DNA from 4 places in the Brevundimonas sp. NPDC055311 genome. Region 1 is predicted to be linked to each of the others. Evidence: predicted binding sites of a transcription regulator. Region 1 holds the regulator's gene; each other region holds the start of a gene.
What was found. Region 1 encodes LexA, which represses DNA repair genes until DNA is damaged. Its sites were predicted from a motif close to ATGTTCNCNANNTGTTCT; they were not measured.
Positions count from the first base shown of each region.

Region 2: a site for LexA is predicted at 1,836-1,853, ahead of ACWIDZ_RS15235 (ImuA family protein). Genes of this name have one in related genera too.
Region 3: a site for LexA is predicted at 2,176-2,193, ahead of uvrA (excinuclease ABC subunit UvrA). Genes of this name have one in related genera too.
Region 4: a site for LexA is predicted at 2,590-2,607, ahead of recA (recombinase RecA). Genes of this name have one in related genera too.

Region 1 is NZ_JBSHMV010000001.1:338,028-342,235, forward strand. It holds gene ACWIDZ_RS01615 (S9 family peptidase) at 1-2,051, shown strand, start outside; gene lexA (transcriptional repressor LexA) at 2,173-2,877, shown strand; gene ACWIDZ_RS01625 (ComEC/Rec2 family competence protein) at 2,928-4,208, opposite strand, start outside.
Region 2 is NZ_JBSHMV010000006.1:39,877-44,084, reverse strand. It holds gene ligD (DNA ligase D) at 1-706, opposite strand, end outside; gene ACWIDZ_RS15250 (hypothetical protein) at 709-885, opposite strand; gene ACWIDZ_RS15245 (DUF488 domain-containing protein) at 954-1,499, opposite strand; gene ACWIDZ_RS15240 (DUF2945 domain-containing protein) at 1,496-1,717, opposite strand; gene ACWIDZ_RS15235 (ImuA family protein) at 1,880-2,638, shown strand; gene ACWIDZ_RS15230 (DUF6504 family protein) at 2,613-4,073, shown strand; gene ACWIDZ_RS15225 (error-prone DNA polymerase) at 4,070-4,208, shown strand, end outside.
Region 3 is NZ_JBSHMV010000003.1:420,518-424,725, reverse strand. It holds gene ACWIDZ_RS13265 (ABC-F family ATP-binding cassette domain-containing protein) at 1-869, opposite strand, end outside; gene ACWIDZ_RS13260 (hypothetical protein) at 835-972, opposite strand; gene ACWIDZ_RS13255 (group III truncated hemoglobin) at 1,139-1,663, shown strand; gene ACWIDZ_RS13250 (hypothetical protein) at 1,660-2,112, opposite strand; gene uvrA (excinuclease ABC subunit UvrA) at 2,274-4,208, shown strand, end outside.
Region 4 is NZ_JBSHMV010000001.1:1,072,256-1,076,463, forward strand. It holds gene ACWIDZ_RS05210 (bifunctional GNAT family N-acetyltransferase/carbon-nitrogen hydrolase family protein) at 1-938, opposite strand, end outside; gene ACWIDZ_RS05215 (CYTH and CHAD domain-containing protein) at 1,019-2,536, shown strand; gene recA (recombinase RecA) at 2,706-3,785, shown strand.

The sequences.
Region 1 (4,208 bases):
ATGCGCCGGCGATGGCCCAGACCGCCGAGCCATCGGTCGCCGCGCCCGCCCTGCCCGCCGTCGACCGCGGTCTCTTCTCCGCCCAGGACCTGTTCGGCATGGAGGTCGCCTCCGACGCCCAGATCAGTCCGGACGGCGCGCAGATCGCCTATGTTCGCCAGACGGCTGACATCATGACCGACCGGATGCGCCCGACCATCTGGCTGATCGACGTGAAGACCGGCCGCCACGCGCCGCTGATCGCCTCGGCCGGCTCGCACCGTCAGCCGCGCTGGTCGCCGGACGGCACGCGCCTGTCCTACATCTCCAGCGCCGAAGGCGGCGCGCCGCAGTTGTTCGTGCGCTGGATGGCGTCGGGAGAATCGGTCCGCGTCACCAACCTGCCGAACACCCCGTCCAGCGTCAGCTGGTCGCCCAACGGCGAGCAATTGGCCTATTCCGTCCTGGTTCCCGGCGAAAAGCCCAAGATCGGCTCGGCGCTGGTCAAGCCGGAAGGCGCCCAGTGGGCTCCGCCGCTGGAGATCATCGACACCGTCACCTATCGCGCCGACGGCCAGGGCTATCTGAAGCCCGGCTTCCGCCACGTTTTCGTCGTCGGCTCCCAGGGCGGCGGCGGGCGCCAGCTGACCCATGGCGACTTCAATCACGGCGGCGGCCTGTCCTGGTCGGCCGATTCCCGCACCATCTACCTCAGCGCCAACCGCCGTGCCGACTGGCAACGCGAGTCCGCCGACAGTGAAGTCTACGCCCTGGACGTGCAGACGGGAGGTCTGACGGCCCTTACCGACCGCGCGGGGCCGGACAATTCGCCCGTCGCATCGCCCGACGGTCGTCGCATCGCCTACCTCGGCTATGACGACAAGCGGATGGGCTATCACAACACTCGCCTTCATGTGATGGACGCCGACGGCTCTAACCGCCGCGTCCTGACCGGGGATCTCGACCGTTCGGTCCAGTCGCCGGTGTGGAGCCGCGACGGCCGCTCGGTCTATGTCGCCTATGACGACCAGGGCCGCACCAAGGTCGCCCGCGTGTCGCTGGACGGCGCGATCACCACCCTGATCGAAGATCTGACCGGCGACGACTTCGGCCGTCCCTACACCGGCGGCGGCTTCACCGTGGCCGACGACGGCGCCATCGCCTATACGCGCGGCGATTCCAGCCGCCCGGCCGACGTCCACGTCCTGAAGAGCGGCCGCAGCACCCAGCTGACCCGGCTGAACGCCGATTTCCTGGGCGCTCGCCGCCTGGGCGAGGTGCGTCGCGTCCAGGTCGCCTCCTCCCATGATCAACGCACGGTCGAAAGCTGGCTGACGCTGCCGGCCGACTATGTCGAGGGCCAGCGCTATCCCCTGGTGCTGGAAATCCACGGCGGCCCGTTCGCCGCCTATGGCCCTCACTTCGCCACCGACAACCAGCTGTTCGCCGCAGCGGGCTATGCCGTCCTGTCGGTCAATCCCCGCGGCTCGACCTCCTATGGAGACGAGTTCGCCAACCTGATCCACCACAACTATCCGTCGAACGACTATGACGACCTGATCAGCAGCGTCGACGCCGTCATCGCGCAGGGCGTCGCCGATCCGAACCGCCTATTCGTCACCGGCGGCTCGGGCGGCGGCGTGCTGACCAGCTGGATCGTCGGCAAGACCGACCGCTTCAAGGCCGCCGTGGTCCAGAAGCCCGTCATCGACTGGGCCAGCTTCGTGCTTACGGGCGACAACCCCGCCTTCTTCGCCCGCTACTGGTTCGGCGAGTTTCCGTGGGAGAACCCGGAGGCCTATTGGCGCCGGTCGCCGCTGTCGCTGGTCGGCAACGTCAAGACCCCGACCATGGTCGTCGTCGGCGACGAGGACTATCGCACCCCGGTCAGCGAGTCGGAGCAGTACTACACCGCCCTGCAGCTGCGCGGCGTGCCCACGGCCCTGGTGAAGATCCCCGGCGTCGGCCACAGCCTGGCCGTCCGCCCGTCCCAGAACGCGGCCCGCATGAACGCCATCATCGAGTGGTTCGAGCGGTACAAGGACGGCGCCCCGACCACGACGGCGCAGTAAGAGCCTGTCCCCGCGTCCGTCCGGCGACGGGCGCGGGGGCCAGCGTGGCGTTAGTTGACTTTTAACCAGAACACTTACAGAACATCACGAACGGTTCACGCCTTGTTCTGGATTCGCCGCCATGCTCACAAAGAAACAGCACGAACTCCTGATGTTCATTCATGAGCGCATCCGGGAGACGGGCGTTTCACCGTCCTTCGACGAGATGAAGGAGGCGCTGGACCTGGCGTCCAAGTCCGGCATCCACCGCCTGATCACGGCGCTGGAGGAACGCGGCTTCATCCGTCGTCTGGCCCACCGCGCCCGCGCGCTGGAGGTGGTGAAGCTGCCGGAACAGGCGACGACCGCCGCCCCGGCCAAGGGCCGCGCGCCCTTCAAGCCCGACGTGATCCAGGGCGGCGGCCTGAACCCTCGCCCGGCCGTCGCCGAGGCCGCCAACGACGTGCGCGACCTGCCCCTGCTGGGCAAGATCGCCGCCGGCACCCCCATCGCCGCCATCCAGCACGAACGCGAGCGCCTGCCCGTCCCCGAGGCGATGCTGGGCGCGGGCGAGCACTACCTGCTTGAGATCGAGGGCGACTCCATGATCGAGGCCGGCATCCTCGACGGCGACACGGTCATCATCAAGCGGGTCGAGAACGCCTCCTCGGGCGAGATCGTCGTGGCCCTGGTCGAGGGCGAGGAAGCCACGCTGAAGCGCCTGCGCAAGAAGGGCCAGTCCATCGCGCTTGAACCCGCCAACAGCGCCTATGAGACGCGCATCTTCGGCCCCGACCAGGTCGAGGTCCAGGGCAAGCTGGTCGGCCTTCTGCGCCGGTATCACTGATCCCCACTTCCGCTCATCCCGGCGGACGCCGGGATGAGCGGGGTTGAGGGTCAACGCCTCGTCCCGCCTCCGCTCCACGGCCGCCGTCCCCGCACCTCCGCCGCCCATAGGGCGCGCCAGGCGCCCGCCTCGTCCCGCCACAGCTCCACCGAGCCGCCGCGCGCATGATCGGCGCCGTCCAGCACCAGCCGTCCCTCGCATGATGGTGGCAGGATCCCTACCGCGGCCCGCACGCTGACCACCCCGGCGCTGCGGCACATCTGATCCATCTGCTCCGCGCCCGGCGCCGCCTTGCCCCACCACAGGGCCAGCGCGCCCTCCCGGCCTTCCGGCGCGCAGAAGGACCGTTTGCAGGTCCAGCCTTCGCTCGATCGTCCCACCGCTTCCAGCCCCCGCCGTCGCGACCACAGGTCGCTGGCGAACTGACGCACAGCAGGCCGCATCACGACCGCCTGCTCCCCCTGCCGATACGCCGCGTTCGCCCCGCCGTCGCCGATCCACACGTCCGGCGGCGCCGGGCGCGGCCAGATCAGCACCGCCGCCGCGAACGGCAGGCCCACCCATCGCCATCGTCCGCGCCACAGGCACATGAACAGTATGCCCAGGAAGGCGACCGGCAGGGCCGCCGCCGGAGCGCTGGGGATCGCCTGAACCGCGCCGGGCAGACTCGCCGCCCAGTGGCCGATGGCCAGCATGGCGTCCACAGACTTCCCTGCCAGCCACAGGAAGGGCGCGCCAAGTCCCAAAGGCTCCAGCGCCGCCCCCAGCGCCAAGGCGGGCATCATGATGAAGTCCGCCAGCGGCGCCGTCGCCAGGTTGGCGATCAGCCCATAGACGGCCGTCCGATTGAAATGCTGCATGGCGAACGGCCCGGTCGCCATGCCCGCCACCAGACTGGCGGCGCAGGCGGCCAGCAGCCAGCTGCCGAACCTCTGCACCATGACGATAGGCCAGGGCGCGGCGAACTCGCGGATACGACGCGGCCAGACCTCGACCAGGGCGACCAGAGCCGCCGTCGCCGCGAACGACATCTGGAACCCCGGCGTCACCACGGCTTCCGGCCGCAGCAACAGGACCACGAAGGCCGCCGCCGCCAGCGCCCGCATCGTCACGGCCTGCCGGTCCGCCAACACGGCCAGGAAGGCGATGGAGGCCGTGACCGCCGCCCGCTCGGCCGGCGGCGGCGCGCCGGAGATGATCAGATAGGTCCCGACCGCAACCAGACCGGCGATCGCCGCGACCTTCTTGCCCGACACGCGCAGCGCCAGCCACGGCCAGGTCGCCACCAGCAGGCGCACCGTGAAGAAGACGAAGCCCCCGACGACCGCCAT
Region 2 (4,208 bases), on a different contig from region 1:
GCAGGGCGCCGTCCTCGTTGACGGCGAGGATCAGGGAACGAAAGGCGCGCGCCTTGTCCGAAGGCGTCCATCCAACCACGGCGAACTCCTGGCGCTGGATGCATTTGGTCTTCACCCATCCCGCCGACCGCGCGCCGACATAGCGGCCGTCGGCCAGCTTCGACACCACGCCTTCCAGGCCAGCTGCGCAGAAGCTGTTCAACAGCTTTTCGCCGCTCCCACGGATATGGTCGGAGTAGCGGAGCCGTCCTGCCTTCGTCGGCAGCAGGTCGCGCAGAAGCGCCTTGCGCTCGAGAAGAGGCCGCCCGGTCAGATCTTCACCGTTCACTTCGAGGAGGTCGAAGGCGACATAGTCGATCCTGGCTGGATCGCCTTTCAATGCGCCCTGAAGCGTCTGAAAGCTCGAGCGTCCCTCGGCGTCGAACACGACAGCCTCGCCGTCCAGAACGGCGGAGTCGATATTTAGAGAGGCTGCGGCGTCGACGATCCTGGCGAATTTCTCCGACCAGTCGAGACCTGAGCGGGTGAAGGCGCGGGCGCGTCCGCCTCCGATGGCGACCTCCAGCCGATAGCCGTCATACTTCATCTCGTGCAGCCAGCGGTTTCCGCTCGGCACGGCGTCGACCAGCGTCGCGAGCTGGACCGGACGGAAGGCGGGTACGGAAACGGACGACGCCGAGGCGGCGCGCCGTACGGCGCGGGCCATGGTCAGGACCGACGATCGCCGCGGTCGCCCTGGCCGGGCTTGCTCTCGTGCTTCGCCTTCTGGCGGCGGTCCGCAGCAAGCGAGCGGCCGACATCGTCGGATTCCTTGAACTGTCCCTTCTCGTCGCGCCGGACGTAGCGCTTGTCCGAGCCCGTATCGATCAACTCACGTTTGGACATAGAAAGTCTCCTCTCGGGAGTCGCAACGCGCCATCGGAGCGAAAGGTGCCGTCTGCTGATTGGCAGGCCTAGTCCATGCTCATCGGAGCGGGATAGGTGACGGTCTCGTCCAAACCAATTACGGCCCCGCCTGTCAGCCGAGCCGGTTCCAGACGACCGCGTCCCATGATGTGTAGAACCGGCTCGCCGCGCGCGAGCAGATTGTCGACGATGAGCCTGCGGTGACATCGCCACCAGACCGCTTCGGAGCACATGATTGCGCAGCGCTGCTGGCGGCCGGCCTCGATCAGTCGTTCGAGCCCGTCACGAAACTCGTGTGAGAGGGCGTAGTCGGCATAGTTGTGGAAGCTCTTGTTTTCCCAATATGCGTTCACGTCCGCGGGCACGTCTTTCACCTGCCCGCGTCGACCGCCCAGGGCGGCGCTATGTTCGTAAGAAATCTGAAAATCCGCCAAGATGTCCGGAAGCGTTGTCTTGTTGAACTGAGGATGGGTTCGGGACATCGGAATCTTCCTGACGTCCACCACCCGTTCGACGTGCGCCTCCTGCAGCAGGGCGACGAAATCCTCAAAACTCCGGTTGGAGTGTCCGATCGTGTAGAACGGCAGCGTCACGCGTCGTGTCGCACATGATCCAGAGCGCTGCCCTTATGGGCGGCGATGTGATCCGTTTTGTCGCTCCTGATCTCGTATTGGGGGTCGGCTTCCGACGCGCGGTGCGTGTGACCTTTGTAATCAAAGTCGCGGGTGTGAATTTTTATGATCCGGCCCGACACGCGGCCCGCCTCGGAGTTCCAGCTGACGCGATCGCCAACGTCGAAAGTCTTGGCCATTCCTGATCTCCTAAAAGGACAATCAGGCTTTGGCGATTTCGTTCCCGCCCATGCCCGGCGACCCCCAACGGATTTCAGCAGCTTATGCGATCCGTGTTGACTCTTCACGATTGCGGGTAGAACAGAAGGGGAACATTTAGCCCGCGGCAGAATTGGGAGTCTATGTCATCGCCCTCGAAACCCCTTCTCGATGCGCTACGCACTCGCATTCGTCGGATCGAGACGAGCGAGAAGCGGGACCGCGGGGTGTTGCCGTTCGGGATCGAGGCGGTGGATCGCCGGCTGCCTAGCGGCGGGCTCTCGCTGGGCGCGCTGCACGAAGTCGCTGGCGGCGGAGCAGGCGCGCTTAACGGCGCGGCGGCGGCGCTGTTCGCCGCGGGGATCATGGCTCGCTTGGAGGGGCCGGTCCTGTGGTGCGTAAGCCAGCGCGACCTCTTCGCGCCGGCGCTGGCCCAAGCAGGGCTTCATCCTGACAGGGTGATCTACGCCGAGATCGGCGACGACAAGGCCATGCTCGCCTGTTTCGAAGAAGGCTTGCGTCACGGCGGCCTCGCCGGCGTCGTCGCTGAGCTGTCCAAACTGCCGATGACCGCCTCGCGGCGTTTGCAGCTTGCGGCGGAAGCGTCGGGCGTGCCGGGTTTGGCGGTGCGCCGCTGGCGCAGACAGTCAGACGCCAGCGATTTCGGCCAGCCGACCGCGGCCGTCACGCGCTGGCGAGTCTCGGCCCTGCCTTCGGAACCCCTGCCTGTACCGGGTGTCGGCCGCCCCCGCTGGCTGGTCGAGTTGATCCGGTCCCGCGCCGGCGAATGCGCGGATTTTGTCCTGGAAGCCTGTGATGAGAAGGGTCGTCTCGCTCTCCCTGCCGACTTGGCCGACCGATCGGTTGCGCCGGTCGATGGGCGCATCCGCGCCGCCGCCTGACGCGCCGCTCGTGCTCGTCGGTCGCGACGGCCGCAAACGCATGGTGCTGGCGGCCGATGCGGCCGCTCAGGGACTCGGACTCCATCCTGGCATGGCGGTAGCGAAGGCTCAGGCTCTGGTCGCGGAGTTGACCGTGATGGACGCCGACCGGGAGGCCGATGATCGCGCGCTGGACAGGCTCGCGCTGTGGGTGCTGCGGCGCTATGCGCCGATCGTCGCGCCCGATCCGCCCGACGGCCTGATGATCGACATTGCTGGGGCCTCTCACCTTAAGGGCGGTGAGGCGGCCTTGCTCGACGACTTGACCGGACGGCTCGCCTCGGCGGGCATCCACGCGCGGGCGGTCGTCGCACCCTCCTACGGCGCGGCCCATGCGCTCGCGCGGTTCGGCGGTGGAGCCAGCGTGGTCGCTGACGATGAGGTCGCGGACCGGCTGAGCCCTTTGCCGATCGCCGCGCTGCGCCTGACGTCCGTTGTCCTTGAGGCTCTGCGTCGGCTCGGTTTTGACCATATCGGCGAATTGGCCGCCGCGCCGCGCGCGCCGCTCGCCCTTCGGTTCGGACCCGAGGTCGGGCGGCGGCTCGATCAGGCCTATGGCCGCGTCGAAGAGCCGTTCGAATTGATGACGGCTGCGGAGTTGGTGCGGGTCGTGCGTGATTTCGCCGAGCCGATCGGCGCGCCGGAGACCCTGGCGCGCTACACCGGCAAGCTGGTCGTCCAGCTTTGCGAGGCGCTGGAGGAAAAGCGGCTCGGGGCGCGCAAGCTCGACCTGCTGTTTCACCGCGTCGACAATCGGGTCGAGGCGGTCCGCATCGGGACTGCCAAGCCGGTGCGCGACGTCCGGCGCCTGACCCGGCTCCTCTGCGACAAGATCGAGACCGTAGCGCCGGGGTTCGGAATCGAGCGCATGACGCTGACGGCCGCCGTGGCCGAACCGCTGCACTACCGGGCGGGCGCATCGAGCCTGGTCGAAGCCGCGCCCGCCGATGTCTCCGAGCTAATCGACACCCTCGCCAACCGCATCGGTGCGGACCGTCTTTATCGCCTCGCCCCGCGCGAGAGCGATGTGCCCGAGCGCTGCCTGAGCCGCCTTGCACCTCTGGCTCCGGCGGATGGGCGCACCTGGCCTCTCGACTGGCCGCGGCCCTCGCGGCTGCTCGACCCGCCCGAGCTGGTCGAAGCTATGGCGCTGCTGCCCGACCATCCGCCCGCCGCCTTCACCTGGCGCGGCCAGCGGCGACGGGTGATGCGCGCCGATGGTCCGGAGCGGATCTTCGGTGAATGGTGGACGCGCGACGCCGAACTGGAGGCGGTGCGCGATTATTTCCAGGTCGAGGATGAAGCGGGCGAGCGCTTCTGGCTCTACCGGGCCGGCGACGGCGAGGACCCGCATACGGGCTCGCACCGCTGGTTTCTGCACGGGCTGTTCGGATGAGCGCGCGCTATGCCGAACTGCAATGCGCCTCGCATTTCTCCTTTCTGCGCGGCGCCTCGTCGGCCGATGAGCTTTTCAGCCAGGCCGCCGTGCTGGGGATCGAGGCGCTGGCGATCACCGATCGCAACTCGCTTG
Region 3 (4,208 bases), on a different contig from region 1:
CCACGCGCGCCGGTTTCCTCGGCCCGCTGGGCCTGGGCGTCGAGCAGGATCTTGGGATCGGAGCTGTTGGCGCGCGCCGCCTTGGCCGTGCGATCACGGCGCGCCTGACGCTCCTGCGCCATCTGCGTCTCACGCTGGACCCGACCGATAGCGCGTTCCGCCTGTTCCAGATCGCGTTCGGCGGCGGCCCGTTCGGCGTCGCGGCGCTCGACATACAGATCCCAGCCGCCGCCATGCACCCGCGCGCCCAGACTGGAAAGCTCGACGATGCGGTCCACGCGACGCAGCAGGGCGCGATCGTGGCTGACCAGCACCACCCCGCCCGGCCAGTCGGTCACGACATCGGCGATCATGGCGCGGGCCTCGGCGTCCAGATGATTGGTCGGCTCGTCCAGCACCAGCAGGTCCGGCGTCGCCAGCTTCAGCCCCGCCAGCCGCAGACGCGTCTGTTCGCCGCCGCTCAACTCCGCCGTACAGCGATCCAACGCCAGATCGGCCAGACCGACCTCGACCAGAGCCGCCTGCATCCGCTCCTCCAGCGTCCAGTCCGCCTCGGCCATGTCGTCCAGCGAACCTTCACCCGCCAACACGCGATGCAGGACAGCCAGAGGCGCAGCGACACCCAGCGTCTCGGCGACCGTCTCATCATCGCCCGGCGTCTGGGCCTGCGCCAGCCAGCCGACCGTTCCGGCGCGCGCGATCGCGCCCTCGGCCGGTTCGGCCAGACCAGCGACAAGGCGCAGCAGCGTGGTCTTGCCCACGCCGTTGCGACCCACGACGGCCGTGCGTTCGCGCCCGAAGGCGAGCGTCAGATTGTCGAAGAGGCTTCGGCCGTCAGGCGTGCGGGCCGCGACGCCGTTGAGCGTCACGAGCGCGGATGCGGACCGGCTTGGGCTTGGGTTGAGTAAGGACATAGGCGAACGCGAGCAGCGGCATGGAAAAGGCGAAACCGATTTCCAGGGTGCTGATCATGATCGTCTTGCCTCCTCACTGATGCGTTGGCTGATGGAAGGATGGGGACGGAAGTTTCGTAACGCAACCCCAAAACTGCGGCTCAGCTTTCGCAATGCGGCCGCCACGCCCCCTTGGACAATCGGCGTCATGGTCTTTCGGCCTCCCGGCTCCTATCTTGAGCGTCATGAGCACGCCTGATCGTCCCGTCGCCTTCCGTATCGACCGTCCTGCGCCGGATCGAGCCGAAGCCGCCGCACGTAGAGAAGCCGCCGTGGCCCGCATCCGCGCCGAGACCGGCATCGACGAAGCCATGATCGACTCCCTAGTCGAGGGCTTCTACGCCAAGGTGCGCGACGACGATTTCATCGGCCCGATCTTCGACGCCCGCATCGACGACTGGGGTCCGCATCTGGAGCAGATGAAGCTGTTCTGGTCGTCCGTCGCCCTGTCCACCGGCGTGTATCAAGGGCGGCCCATGCCCAAACACCTGCCCTTGCCCATCGATGCGCGCCACTTTGACCATTGGCTGAGCCTGTTCGAGGCGACCGCCCGCGATCTGTGTCCGCCCTTGGCGGCCGAACACTTCATCGTCCGCGCCCGCCGCATCGCCGAAAGCCTCGAACTGGGCGTCGCCAACGCCAACGGGGTGATGGTCGGCCCCGGCGAACGCTATCAGCGGCCGGCAACGCCGTGGGCGCCGGAAAACTAGGCGGCTTTATCGTCTTCCGCCGCCTTCGGCTCGCCAGCCATACGAACATTGATGTTGAAGGTATGAACCTTCCACTCGCCCTTCTCGCGCATCATGGCGGAATAGACCCGAACCGTGCGATCCGCGTAAACGTAGTCCTGCTCCAGTTCATAGGTTTCGCCCTGAGATCCGGTGGTCTTGCGGGACTGCACCAGCTTGGGCTCAGGCGGAGCCGCGTCGCCGATCATGTCGCGAAGCATGGGAAGCTGGGCCTTGACCTCTGCCGGATCGTTTTCCGACAGCATCCGCGCAACGACAGCGTCATCACGGCCAGCGACCATATCGCCGTAAAAGGCCTCAGCCTCAGCGTTCAGCACCGGATCGGATGTAGGCAGCGTCGCGTGAAAATTACAGGCGGCGAGCACCGAGGCCGCCAGAGCCAGCATCACAGCCTGAAAACCGATTTTCATACATCCCTCCGCTTCTGACCGGCAGCATATGCGGAATCCCTGCGGCCACAACGACGAGCCCAAGAGTTCTTATATTGTTCTTGCTGTTTGCGGCGAATTGATCCCCATATAGCGTCGTCGCCCCGGACCGTTTTCGGGGTCTCCCGCGTTCCTCGGATCTCATGGTCGAAAAGCACAACTTCATCCGCGTTCGCGGCGCCCGCGAGCACAACCTCAAGGGCGTCGATCTCGACATTCCGCGTGAACAGCTGGTGGTCGTGACCGGCCTGTCCGGGTCGGGCAAATCCTCGCTGGCGTTCGACACCATCTATGCCGAGGGTCAGCGCCGCTATGTCGAAAGCCTGTCGGCCTATGCGCGCCAGTTCCTGGAACTGATGGGCAAACCGGATGTGGATCTGATCGAGGGCCTGTCCCCGGCGATCTCCATCGAACAGAAGACCACGTCGAAGAACCCGCGGTCGACCGTCGGCACCGTCACCGAAATCCACGACTACATGCGCCTGCTCTGGGCGCGCGTGGGCATTCCCTATTCGCCCGCCACCGGCCTGCCGATCGAAAGCCAGACCGTTAGCCAGATGGTCGACAAGCTGACCGCCCTGCCCGACGGCGAACGCATCCTGCTGCTGGCGCCGGTCGTTCGCGGCCGCAAGGGCGAGTACAAGAAGGAAATGGCCGAGTGGCAGCGTCAGGGCTTCCAGCGGCTGAAGATCGACGGCGAGTTCTACGCCATCGAGGACGCCCCCGCGCTCGACAAGAAGTTCAAGCACGACATCGATATCGTCGTCGATCGCATTGTAACCAAAGAGGGTCTTGAGGGCCGTTACGCCGACAGCATTCAGACCGCGCTGGGTCTGGCCGACGGCATCGCCACGGCGGAATGGGCGAATGCGCCCGAAGGCGAAGAGCCGCGCCGGATCGTCTTTTCCGAGAAGTTCGCCTGTCCTGTCTCAGGCTTCACCATCAGCGAGATCGAGCCCAGGCTGTTCTCGTTCAACAACCCCTTCGGCGCCTGCCCGGCCTGTGACGGCCTGGGGGTCAAGCTGGCCTTCGACGCCGATCTGGTGATCCCCGACCGCGACAAGACCCTGCACAAGGGCGCGGTGGCGCCGTGGGCGCGCGGCCCCTCGCCGCTCTATACGCAGACGCTGCAATCGCTGGCCCTGCACTACGGCTTCTCGATGGACAAGGCGTGGCGCGACCTGCCGGAAAAGGCGCAGGCCGTCATCCTGCGCGGCTCGGGCGGCGACAAGATCAAGTTCGTCTATGACGACAACGCCCGCAAATACGAGGTCTCCAAGCCGTTCGAGGGCGTGCTGCCGAACCTGGAGCGCCGCTGGCGCGAGACCGACAGCGCATGGGTGCGCGAGGAACTGGGCCGCTATCAGTCCGAAACCCCGTGCGAGGTCTGCGGCGGCAAGCGCCTGAAGCCCGAAGCCCTCGCGGTCAAGGTCGGGGGCGAGGACATCGCCGACATCTCCAACCTGTCGATCTCCAAGGCCTTCCTGTGGTTCTCGACCCTGGAAGACGGCCTGACCGAGAAGCAGATCGAGATCGCCCGGCGCATCCTGAAGGAGATCACCGACCGCTTACGCTTCCTCAACAACGTCGGCCTGGATTATCTGAACCTGTCTCGCAGTTCCGGCACCCTGTCGGGCGGCGAGAGCCAGCGCATCCGGCTGGCGTCGCAGATCGGCTCGGGCCTGACTGGCGTGCTTTATGTGCTGGACGAGCCGTCGATCGGCCTTCACCAGCGCGACAACACCCGCCTGCTGGACAGCCTGAAGGGCCTGCGCGACCTGGGGAACTCCGTGCTGGTGGTCGAGCACGATGAAGAAGCCATCCTAACGGCCGACTACGTCATCGATATGGGCCCGGCCGCCGGGGTCCATGGCGGCACGGTCTGCGCCGAGGGCACGCCCGCCGAGGTCATGGCCAACCCCAACTCCCTGACCGGCCAGTATCTGACCGGTGCGCGCGAGATCGAACTGCCGCCCGAAGGCCGCCGCCCCATCAACCGCAAGCGGATGCTGAAAGTCTCAGGCGCGACGGGCAACAACCTGAAGAACGTCACGGGCGAGATTCCGGTGGGCGTCTTC
Region 4 (4,208 bases), 730 kb from region 1:
ATCGCCTCGACGAAGCGCGGCGTGTAGCGGGTCAGGGCCTCGATCGATTCCGCAGGCGTCAGCTTCTTCGTCTCCAGCGACAGCAGCTGAAGCGTGAACAGCTCGGGGAAGACCACGAAGTCGGCGCGATAGTCCGACCCCACGTCGACGAAATATTCGACGTTGTCCATGAACTCGCCGAAGCTCTCGACCTTGCGCATCTGCAGCTGGACGGTGGCGACGCGCACCGTCTCCTTGACCGCAAAGGCCGCCCCCTTGCCCGTCGCCTCGACATAGTAGGGGTTGCGCCAGACCCAGCGCGCCGCATGGCCCAGCGACGCCTTGTCCGACGGCAGGTAGTTCAGCAGCACCCCCGCCGGCTCGAACCCCGAGCGCTGATGAAAGGCCATGATCGGGTCCTTCACCTTGCGGTCGCGCACCGCCTCGACATAGGCGTTCGGGTCGGGATAGGCGGCGCGGCGGCGCGCCAGCCCCGGCATCCGCCCGCCGAAGACCACGCCCTTCAGGTTCTGCGCCTCGCACAGGTCGCGGCGCGCGTCATACAGGCGCTGGCCGATGCGCAGGCGGCGCCGGGCGGGGTCGACGCAGACCTCCATGCCGTACAGCCACTCGCCCTCGGGATCGTGCCGCGCGCCGTAGCCGCCGCCGGTGATCTGGTCCCAGGTGTGCGGCCCCATGGCCGAAGCCTCGTCGATGCGGAAGCTGGCGGCGTAGCCGACGATCTCGCCCTCGAACTCGACCACGAACTGGCCGTCGGGATAGGTGGCGATCTGGCCGCGCAGCATCCCGGCCGTATAGGGCGGCATGTCCTTGTAGACCCGCGCCACCAGGGCGTTGATCCCGGCGACGTCGCCCATGCGGGCGTTGCGGATGGTCAGGACGGCGGGCTTGGCCGGTTCGGCGGTCTGGGTGGTTTGGGCGGTCTGAAGATCAGTCATGCACTCCCTAACGCTCGAGCTTGGCCGTTGGATCATTTCATCGTCTTGGACCGGCATGAGGATAGGCGCACAATGGCGTCATGTCCGGCATGACGCAGGAAATCGAACTGAAATTTCGGCTGGGGCCGGGCGCCGCCGCCCGTCTGGCCGCCCACCCGGCCCTGGCGGGCGAGGACAGCGTGCAGACCCTGCGCTCTGTCTATTTCGACACGCCCGACCAGGTGTTGCGGCGCGCCGGCTGGGGGTTGCGAGTACGCGCCACGGGACGCGGCTTCGTCCAGACCCTGAAGGGCCAGACCGGCGGCGACGTCCTCAACCGCGCCGAATGGGAGACGCCGGTCGCCGGCGAGGCGCTCGACTGGAAAGCGCTGAAGGCGACGCCCGCCGCCGCCCTGCTGAAGGGCCGCCGCCGCGCCCTGGCCCCCCGTTTCGCCAGCACGGTGCGCCGCCGCACCCGTCTGGTCGCCTTCGACGGCGCGGTGATCGAGGCCGCTTATGACGAGGGCGAACTGTCGGCGGGCGACCGCGTCGAACCCCTGCGCGAACTCGAACTGGAGCTGAAGGACGGCCCGCCCCAGGCCCTGTTCGCCCTGGCCCGGCGCCTGTCGGCCGACATCGCCCTGGTCCCCCTGTTCGAGAGCAAGGCCGAGCGCGGCTGGCGCCTGGCCGAAGGGCTTGAGCGCGCGCCCCGTTTCGCCCTCGTCGATCCCCTGCCCCGCGCCCTGAGCGCCGAAGCGGCCCTGCGCCGCACGGCCCTGGCCGCCCTGGGCCAGGTCTCGGCCAACGCCGAACTGCTGCGACGGGTGCGCCGTCCCGAGGCCCTGCACCAGCTGAGGGTGGGTCTGCGTCGCCTGCGCGCCGCCTTGTCCGTATTCAAACCCCTGCTGGGTCAGGACGCCGCCCCCGTCGTCGCCGCGCTGAAATGGCTGGCGCATGAGACCGACGCCGCGCGCGATCTGGACGTCTTCATCCGCGACGTCTTCCACCCCGCCGCGCTGGAGACGCCCGACCCCGACCTCGCTCCCCTGGGCCTGCGACTGCTGGCGGCCCGCAGCGGCGCCTACCGCCGGGCGATGGCGGCGATCGATTCGCCGCGCTACGCCGCCGCGATGTTCGAGGCTCTGGCCTGGATCGAGACCGGCGCCTGGCGCAGCGACCCCGATCCGGTGCGGACCTGGCGTCGACAGCGGCCTGTCGCCGACTTCGCCGCCGAGGCCCTGCAAAGGCTGAACCGACGCGTACGACGCGGCGGCCGCCGTCTCGACCGACTGGACGCCGCAGGGCGCCACCGCCTGCGCATCCGGGTCAAACGCCTGCGCTATGCCGCCGAGTTCTTCGCCGGCCTGTTCGACCATCCCCGCCGCGAGCGGCGTTTCCTCCAGGCGCTGGAGCGGGTGCAGGACGCCTTCGGCGCCCTCAACGACCTGGCCGTGGCGCGCGACCGCATCCCTGCAGAGGCCCGACTGACCTCGCCCGAGATCGCCTTCACCGCCGGGCGGCTGATCGGCCTCCGCGAACAGAGCGCCGTCGTCCTGCACGCCGCCTCAGGCCGCGCCTTCACCTGCCTGTCCCGCGTCCGACCCTACTGGCGCGGCTGATAGGTCACGACAAAATCGGTCGCATGGCGATGAATGTTCTCGTTCAGTTCACGAGAACATCTTGCGAACAAGAACAAACCGTGTCCATAGTCCGGCTCACCAAGGGAGCGGGTCCGTGGCGGGTCTCTCCCGAAGTCAGATGGGAATCATGGCAAGGGAGAGAAAACCAATGTCACAGGCGGCACTGAAGCTCGTGGGTAAAGAAGACGGCGACAAACAACGCGCTCTAGAGGCGGCGATCGCGCAGATCGATCGCGCCTTCGGCAAGGGCTCGGTCATGAAACTGGGCAAGGCCGGACAGGTGGCCGAGATCGAGAGCGTCTCGACCGGCTCGCTGGGCCTCGACCTGGCGCTCGGCATCGGCGGCCTGCCGGTCGGCCGGGTGATCGAGGTGTTCGGCCCCGAATCCTCGGGCAAGACGACCCTGGCCCTGCACACCGTGGCCGAGGTCCAGAAGAAGGGCGGCGTGGCCGCCTTCGTCGACGCCGAGCACGCGCTTGATCCCGTCTACGCCCAGAAGCTGGGCGTCAACCTCGACGACCTGCTGGTGTCGCAGCCCGACGCGGGCGAGCAAGCGCTGGAGATCGTCGACACCCTGGTGCGCTCGGGCGCCGTGGACATCGTGGTGGTCGACTCGGTCGCCGCCCTGACGCCGCGCGCCGAAATCGAGGGCGAAATGGGCGACAGCCTGCCCGGCCTTCAGGCCCGCCTGATGTCGCAGGCCCTGCGCAAGCTGACGGCCTCGATCTCCAAGTCCAAGTGCATCGTCCTGTTCATCAACCAGATCCGTCACAAGATCGGCGTCATGTACGGTTCGCCGGAAACGACGACGGGCGGCAATGCGCTGAAGTTCTACGCCTCGGTGCGCCTGGACATCCGCCGCACCGGCGCGATCAAGAACCGCGACGAGGTGGTCGGCAACACCACCCGCGTCAAGGTGGTCAAGAACAAGGTCGCCCCGCCGTTCCGCGAGGTCATCTTCGACATCATGTACGGCGAAGGCATCTCCAAGATCGGCGAGATCATCGACCTGGGGGTCAAGGCCAACATCATCGAGAAGTCCGGCTCCTGGTTCTCCTACGACTCCACCCGCATCGGTCAGGGCCGCGAGAACGCCAAGGAATTCTTGAAGAACAACCCCGACATGGCCCTCGCCATCGAGAAGGCGGTGCGCCAGTCCACGGCCAAGATCGCCGACGACATGCTGGGCGCCCCCGAACCCGACGAGGGCCAGGACCTGGAGGGCTGATCCGTCCCATCATCTGAACGCCGTCATCCTCGGGCTTGACCCGAGGATCCAGTCGGGAAACGCCCTCTTCCTTCTCCGCCCGGATCGCGCAGGCGGTCCGATCCTCGGGTCAAGCCCGAGGATGACGGCGGAAAGGGCGGGCCTTTCCTGATCGGCCAGAGCTTCTCCGTTCGCCGCTGCGCGACCCGCCTACCGACCCCGCGTGGCCGGTCGGACGGAGATCGGCCCGCCCGACCTGCTTCGGGCGGGCCTCTTTTTTGCCCGCTCAAGACGCCGCCCCCTCTCCCCGCTCATCCCGGCGGACGCCGGAATCCAGTGCTTTGGCTTCCAAGGCGCAGCGGTCAACAGATGGCGAGGCGCGGGCGTTCTTACTGGATCCCGGCATCCGCCGGGATGAGCGGAGATTGAGACACGCCGCCAACG